DNA from 2 places in the Paenibacillus sp. JT31N11 genome. Region 2 is predicted to be linked to the other one. Evidence: a T-box and tRNA genes for the amino acid it is inferred to sense, from the RefSeq annotation. Region 2 holds a T-box; the other holds one or more tRNA genes.
What was found. The T-box of region 2 lies ahead of argS (arginine--tRNA ligase). A T-box ahead of a tRNA ligase gene usually reads a tRNA of that ligase, here a tRNA-Arg.

Region 1: it has a tRNA-Arg gene. The T-box ahead of argS (arginine--tRNA ligase) is inferred to sense a tRNA for this amino acid. The anticodon was not compared.

What each region holds. Positions count from the first base shown of each region.
Region 1 covers NZ_JBWDNQ010000006.1:339,579-343,469, forward strand. The annotation lists gene AC0YNV_RS22195 (S-layer homology domain-containing protein) at 1-784, opposite strand, end outside; tRNA gene AC0YNV_RS22200 (tRNA-Thr) at 1,219-1,294, shown strand; tRNA gene AC0YNV_RS22205 (tRNA-Arg) at 1,359-1,435, shown strand; tRNA gene AC0YNV_RS22210 (tRNA-Pro) at 1,442-1,518, shown strand; gene AC0YNV_RS22215 (4-hydroxyphenylacetate 3-hydroxylase family protein) at 1,578-3,032, opposite strand; gene AC0YNV_RS22220 (RrF2 family transcriptional regulator) at 3,029-3,487, opposite strand; gene AC0YNV_RS22225 (CYTH domain-containing protein) at 3,876-3,891, shown strand, end outside.
Region 2 covers NZ_JBWDNQ010000017.1:113,763-117,653, forward strand. The annotation lists gene AC0YNV_RS34560 (S8 family serine peptidase) at 1-456, opposite strand, end outside; gene AC0YNV_RS34565 (ROK family protein) at 515-1,660, opposite strand; T-box leader at 1,816-2,080, shown strand; gene argS (arginine--tRNA ligase) at 2,147-3,868, shown strand.

The DNA of each region.
Region 1 (3,891 bases), on a different contig from region 2:
TAACAATATCATCGAGATTCGTGTAGGCACCGCCGTTTGTGGAACGTTTGATGGTATAAGCGGTTGCGCCGGCAACGGCATCCCATGTCAAGTCCACTTTTCCGTCACCCGCGGCGGCGGATAGATTGAATGCAATCGTCCCGTCACCTCTGTTCGTAATCGTTACATTATCGAACGAATACAGTTTTGCCGCGGTCAATTGTACTTGCCCCGCTTTGACTTCGTTGGTACCATAGCTTGCGTTAATATCAACCGAGCCAAGGCTTGTGTAATTGGTATCGCCCTGATTTTTTACATAAACCTCGACCTGTTTATCGAACACGCCGATTTTGAATTCATACATCTGGTTTGCAGCAAACTGACAGGCTGCATTGGCTGTGCTGGTGCATAGTGAAACGGTGGGAGATGCAAATCCCGCCGTAACGCTTTTGGGAGAGATTTGAACAGCGACATTATTGGTACTCGTGGCGTATCTAAAATAAACCCTTGCATAAGGGTTGGCGGCTGTATCTCTATTCTCGATACTCAGATTTACCCACGCGTTTACGGGCATCGCCGTCTTGGTTTTAGCGGTACCGTTGGATGTGGTGCCGGTGGCATTCAATGTGCCTCCGTTGGTATCCCATGTTTGGTTTAGGGACCACTTGTCCGTATCCACGGTGCTGCCGGAAAAATCATCGGTAAAGACAACCGTTCCTTCCGTATCGGCTAATGCAACGGGAATCGAAAGCAACGGGATCATGACGAATATAATCAGCCATAGGGTAATCATTGTTTTCTTCACCCTGATTCATCCTCCTCAATTATGAGTTATGCGTGTAACTTGGTCGGCGGTGTTTGCAGCTCTAATGGATCATCCGTTCATTTGACTCCTCCCGAACTCGTGCACGTAAGTAGCTTGCAGTATTGAATTATAGTGAGAAAGAAAAACTATTAGATTAAAACCATTATAATTAATTGTAAATCCATGCCGATATATGTCGAATATGGTCGAAGTTGTGGCTGAATTGTGATGAACCACAACCATTTACCCCGATGAGCGGATTATTATGAGGCGCATATCATGTACAAAACGCCAAAGAAGCAGCCGGGGATTTCCCGCTGCTTCTGAAGGTAATTACATGTCCAAAATATTTTTCGGAAGAGGGCTTGTCAAAATGGCTGGGGACATGTTATATTCTTGTTCTAGGCCCTAAATATTTACGCCTTAACAACTATGCCGTTGTAGCTCAATTGGTAGAGCAACTGACTTGTAATCAGTAGGTTGGGGGTTCAAGTCCTCTCGACGGCACCATGATTGTATTTGAAGCAAGAAGAGGGTTATGGGCACCGTGCCCATTGTCCGCACCAATCAGGTTGCGCCCTTAGCTCAGCTGGATAGAGCGTTTGACTTCGAATCAAAAGGCCGGGAGTTCGAATCTCTCAGGGCGCGCCATCATAACGGGATGTAGCTCAGCTTGGTAGAGCACCTGGTTTGGGACCAGGGGGTCGCATGTTCAAATCGTGTCATCCCGACCATAATGCAATAACCAAAATTCCTTGTATCTGCAAGGTTTTTTTTGTTGTCTTCAGAATCTCTACAGTGATGGCTGCGCCCTAAGGTTGTCCGTTCGATCCAGGAAGGCGGAGACCTTCGCATATAACCCCGTTTTATCAAAATTCACATATTGATTGGCAAAATTCCGCGAGGGATCTCCAGCGTAGAAGCGCTCATACAGCTCATGGCGGGCGCCCAGCTGGCTGCCGATCAAATCCCAGGCAAGCTTGAACAGACGCACCCGCTGATCTGCATCGACCGTTGTGCCGTTCAGATACTTCCGGATCAGGTGAGCAATGGGGCTCTCGAGATCCGCACAGCTGGATGGGACCTGGATGAAGCCGCCCGCGCCGATTGTTTTCAGAATTTCAATGGCCCGGGGATAATAGCGGGTGCCCAGGTTTCTCGCCGTTTCAATGTAGCTGAATTTGGGAATCAGATTCCCGAATTCGTCCAGCCTGGCTTCCACCTCGGAGGCGATGACGAGCGCTTTGATGGATTCGATCTGCGAGACAAGCTCGCCCAGCTTCTCCTGCACATTAATGAAGCCGTCCACGCCAATCTCGCGGGCAATGAAGAACGTGATGCCTGCGACAAATTCCAGCTTGGTCTGCAAGCGGACAATCGATTGGTGATAGGCGAGGCTGTTCGAAGCCTGATTCGTCCTTATTTTCCACAACGCTTCCGGATTGTCATACAGGAGAACCCTTTCCCATGGGACAAGGACATCGTCGAAGAACAGGATCGCATCCATCTCGTCGAACCGGGAGCCCAGCGGGTGATCCTCATTGGGATGATTCTCGGCAAAGGATTCCCGGCATAAAATATGCAGCCCGGCCGAGCTTGCCGGAACAATCAGCATGTTGGCGCATTCCGGATGCGACTGCGGGATTTTCTGGACAGGATAGACGATAAAGTCGTTGGCGTATGGCCCGGCTGTCGCGATCATTTTGGCTCCGCGGATGATTACGCCCTCCGAGGTTTTCCTGATAATGCGGAGAATGGCATCGGGATCCTCGCCGAGCGCTTTCGACCGGTCGGTCTGCGGTTCCCGCTGGACAGCGGTAAGAAACAGATCCCTGGCTTTGGCTTCCGTATAATAGGCTGCGATCTTCACATCGAACTGCTTGTCGAAGGAAGTGTAGCTCTGACGTGTCGCATACCAGCCGGTCAAGCGGGAGCGGGCATAATCCGACAGGCGGCTCATGACTCCGAACGTGCTTTCCGACCAGATCCGGGCGGCGGCGGACCTTTTGTCCAGATCCTCTTTATTATGGGGCACCAGAAAAGCGTGATGTACATAGCTGTCCGTCGACGAATCGTAATGGGCGAGCTGCTCCCGGGTATCGGGATGATCCACCATATCGAACAGCTCACGAATGGTAGCAAGCGTTCCCCGGAATGCGGGATGGCTGCCCACCTCGATCCGTTCTCCATTCATCCAGACGTTCCGGTTATCGTTCAGGCTGTTCAGAAAAGCTGAGCCTCTGGTCATGTTAAAGCCACATCCCCGCTTATAGAATGAAAGCTGCCTGGTTTCTTCAGATTGCCTGTAATCAGATCCTCCAGAGTCGTTCGCTCCAGAACGAAAGCGATGACCTCGCGAATCAGCACCCACAATGGCTTCAGCATGCAGCTCCCTTCGAGCTCGCATGGCTCATAGGCCGTAACACTTGCGCAGCCCATCGGCGCCAGAGGCCCCTCCAGCTTGCGGATCACATCCCCGACGACAATATCCCTGGGGTGAAGGGCCAGCTGATAGCCGCCCTGATGGCCTCTTTTGCTTTCCACATAACCCAAACCTTTGATTTGCAGCAAAATCTTCTCCAGATAGTTCTCCGTTACGAGCGTTTTTTGTGAAAGCTCGCTGATCGCATACAGATGGGGATAGCTTTGGCCTAATACAATCAACGCCCGCAGCGCGTATTCCCCTCTTGAGGAAATTTTCATTATTTCTCTCCTTTTTCAATTATGACTGATTCAGTCGGGTTTAAAGCAGACTGAATTAGTCTGCATTGAGCCGTCATAGGAATGATAAGGGAGAGAGGGATTTACTGTCAACGATATGAGAGAGTTTTAACGTTAGCAGGAATGGTGTCGCCTCGTCGGCCAATTGGAGGGGCGCCTCACAGGTAAAATTGCAATCGCAAATGAAGGACAAGCAGGAACTGCGCTGCTTGAAATAACGTTATAACGTTTTGATAATCGCCTTTTTTGATGGCGATCCACTCCGGTTGAGCGGTTCACGCGCTCCCGACCGCATCATTTTAGAAACCGGGAATGATTGTGATATGATGGTCTTGAAACGGACCCTTACATATAGAGGAGAATCAATTCTATGGCTTTGGAAATTG
Region 2 (3,891 bases):
GCCTGCGGCGGTTACCGTAGGGATGCCTGCTTCGCGCAAAGAGGCAACCTGCCGCTGCAGCGTCGATCCGCGCAGCGGCTCATCCGAGGTGCGGTGACTCGAATCGGCGAAGGCGGCGCAGACGACGCCGATGCCGAGTTCTTCCCTGTGCTCCATGATCCACGCCAGGGCCGATTCAATCATGGCCGTATCGCGTAATACGCCGCGCCGGTTCATCAATTTCACCGGCAGAAGCCGGGAGCCAGGGGCAATCCGGGCAATCGTCGCCGCTACGGCGGTACCGTGTCCGGCATAATCGCGGGTGTCCCCGCCGTCGCCGTCGCCGCTGAGGTTGACTCCGGGCAGCATGGCGGTACCATGCTGCAGCCGATCCGGATCAATCCCGGAATCGATGACGGCTACGACGACTCCCGTAGTGGAGGAGAACGGACTTTCTGCAGCTCCGCTGGTCAACATGGCAAGCGACCTTCTTTCTAATTAAAAAATAGTGAAGCACCTGAGCAACTTGACCCGTTTACTCCTTCTCGAAATCCAGCACGACCGCATATGCGGCGCCAATGCTTGCAGAGAACTCATTACGGATGAACTGCAGGCTCGTCTTTGCGAGCGGAATTCGCAGCGCTCTTCGCTGCATAGTTTGCTGGACCGCCAGCTTGAAGGGGGCGAGTGTGGCAAAAGGACTGTCGATGATGATGTTCTGCGGGTTCATCAGATTCACGATTTGGGCCAGCGCGAAGCCGATATGTTCACCGGATGCGCGCAGCAGATCCAGGACGCATGCTTCATGCTGAAGTCTGGTGACCAGTGACAGCAGACTTTCTTCCGGATTCGCCGAGGGGTAGCTGGCGCGCAGCTGCTCTCTCACCGCAGGCATGCTGACGAGCGTCTCCAGGCATCCCCGCTGTCCGCAGGCACACAGGGGTCCGTCCATCTGCACGCACAGATGACCGATTTCACCTGCAGTGAAGCTTGCGCCATCATAGACGCGGCCGTCAATAATCTGGGCTCCTCCTACTCCTTCATCCACCCGCAAATAGAAGAGATTGCCGGAGCCACCCGGGGGTAAGGGGACAGCAGACGAAGCCGCCAGCGCAGACGCTCTGACATTGTTCATGACGATGGTTTTCACCGGGAGGCCCTCATCCAGCCGCTCCTTGAGACGGACGTCCCGCCAGTCCAGATGGGACGAGAAGTGCACAAGGCCCAAGTGGGGATCGACCAGCGCAGGTATCGCCGCACCGATGCCGAGCGTCTGGGGGTACTTGTCGAGAAGCCCGCTGCACAAGCTGATCAGCTGCCCGATAAAAGGGTCCGCCTGCATGGACGGGATTGTCCATTCGCCGCTCTCCAGAATGGTGGAGCGGTAGTCGGTGACGACAAATTGGCAGCTTGAATGGCCAATGGAAATTCCGATTGCGGTATGAAAAGCCGGAATCAGCTCCAGCTGGATTCTTGGCCGCCCTGCGCCGCTCTGCTCGTCCAGCCCTTTTTCCTCGACGATCCCCTGCTTGATGAAGCTGTCGATTATGAGCGAAATGGTGTTTTTGCTTAAGCCGAGCAGCTTGGACAGCTCCTGCCGGGAGTGATGTTCCCCGGTGCGAAGCAGCGCCAGGGTGCGTTTTTCATTGCGCTGCCGTAATAATGCGGTTCCTTTGCTCATTGATCCTGCCGTCCTCCAAATAAAATTGAAAATTCCGTTGGTTCAGTTCAGTTTAGTATATGCTGTTCATGAAGCCGGCAGCAAGTCGCATGAATGGGCGGTATACCTTCCCCTTGCAATTTCTCTTCGGATGCATATAATAAACAAATAACAGCTTACAAGCGATGAACGGGACAGTACTTTGCAAAGCGCTGCAAGCAGCGAGCCGGGGCGGTGAAAGCCGGTGCAGCGAGGCATGGGAAGCGGGCCCGGGAGTTGATTGTCCGAATGCGCCTGCCGCTGTAGGATAATCCGGTCACCCCGTTACCGTGTTCAAGCGGCCCCGCTAACGAGGAGAGGCAGCCGGCCAATCGGCCGGCCCCTTCTATTCTAGGCGGGAGCCAGAAGAGTGGTACCACGGACCAGACCTCCGTCTCTTTACAGAGACGGGGGTTTTTGTGTTTTTCATCATAAGCATCCGTTAAAAATCCGAAGGAGGAGAATAAGATGAATCTTTTGCTGAAATGGGCGGCAGAGCGCCTGCAGCCTCATACCGGGCTTTCGCAGACGGAGATTGCCGCTGTGTTGGAGCTTCCCCCGAATCCGGCGCTTGGTGATGTGGCGTTCCCCTGCTACCTGCTGTCCCGCCAATGGAAGCGTCCGCCTGCAGCCATCGCCGGGGAGCTTGCGCCGCTTGTCCAGGACCCGTCTGCCGGTGTGCTCGCAGAAGCCAAGGGTCCCTATTTGAATCTGTTTTTTGAACCTGCCCGCTTTGCTCCAGAGCTGTTTGAAACCATATTGGACGGGGATTTTGCCAAGTCCTCGGAAGGAGAGGGGCAGCGGGTCGTCATCGACCTGTCCTCGCCCAATATCGCCAAGCCGTTTGGAGTGGCGCATCTGCGCTCCACGATGATCGGCCATGCACTCGCCAATCTCTACCGTTTGTCGGGGTATAAGGTGATGACGGTCAACCATATCGGGGATTGGGGAACGCAGTTCGGCAAGCTGATGGAGGCTTACACGCGCTGGGGCGACGAAGCGGCGCTTCAACGGGAGCCGATCCGCGAGAGCCTGCGTCTCTATGTGCTTTTTCATGAGGAGGCCGAGAGGGATCATTCGCTTGAGGATGCGGCGCGCCTCTGGTTCTGGAAGCTTGAGAACGGAGATGCGGAAGCAAAGCGGTTGTGGACGTTTTTCGTATCGTTCAGCATGAAGGAATTCGACCGGATGTATGCGCGTCTTGGGGTTGCCTTTGACCATACGCTGGGAGAGAGCTTCTATAATGATAAAATGGCTGCGGTTGTGAGTCAGCTCACTGAACAGGGGCTTCTTGAGGAGAGCGACGGCGCTCAGGTGGTGCGGCTGGATGAAGAGGGTATGCCGCCCTGCCTCATTTTGAAATCCGACGGCTCGACGATTTACCCGACGCGCGATTTGGCTACCGCGCTGTACCGGAAACGTGAGATGGGAGCCGACCGCCTTCTTTATGTGGTTGGTGCAGAACAGAAGCTTCACTTCCAGCAGGTGTTTGCCGTTCTGCAGCGGATGAAAATGGACGGCGTGGATCGCTGCGAGCATGTCGCCTTCGGATTAATGAAGTTCGAAGGCCGCAAGATGTCCACACGCAAAGGGCAGGTGATCTTTCTTGACACGGTGCTCGATGAAGCGGTCGCCAAAGCGGAAGCGCTCATCGCCGAGAAGAATCCGGAGCTTGCCGGCAGGCGGGAGATAGCCGAGGCTGTCGGCATCGGCGCCATTATCTTCGGCGATTTGAAGCACGGCAGGCAGCTGGAAGTGAATTTCTCGCTGGACGAGGCGCTTCGCTTTGAGGGGGAGACGGGTCCTTATTTGCAATATACCGCGGCAAGGGCGTATAAGCTGCTGGTCAAGGGCGGCTTGACCATCGATGAAGCGATGCAGGCAGTTAAGGATGGCGCTCTGCAAAAAGAGGGAGGCTTCTTATCCCTTCCCGCCGCATGGACCTGTCTCAAAACCTTATCCGCCTATCCGGATGCCATCCGCGAGGCGGTCAAGGCGAATGAGCCTTCCATCTTGGCTAGATATTTGCTCGACGCTGCCAAGGACTTCAACCGATTCTATCATCAGGAACGGATTCTATCGGAAACGCCGGAAGCGACACGGGCGAAGCTTGTGCTTGTGGCTGCCTGCGCCAAGGTCATCCGCAGCGGGCTGACTGTGCTGGGTCTCCAGTCGCCCCGCCAGATTTAGCCGCTGCTTCCGGCGGCATTGAA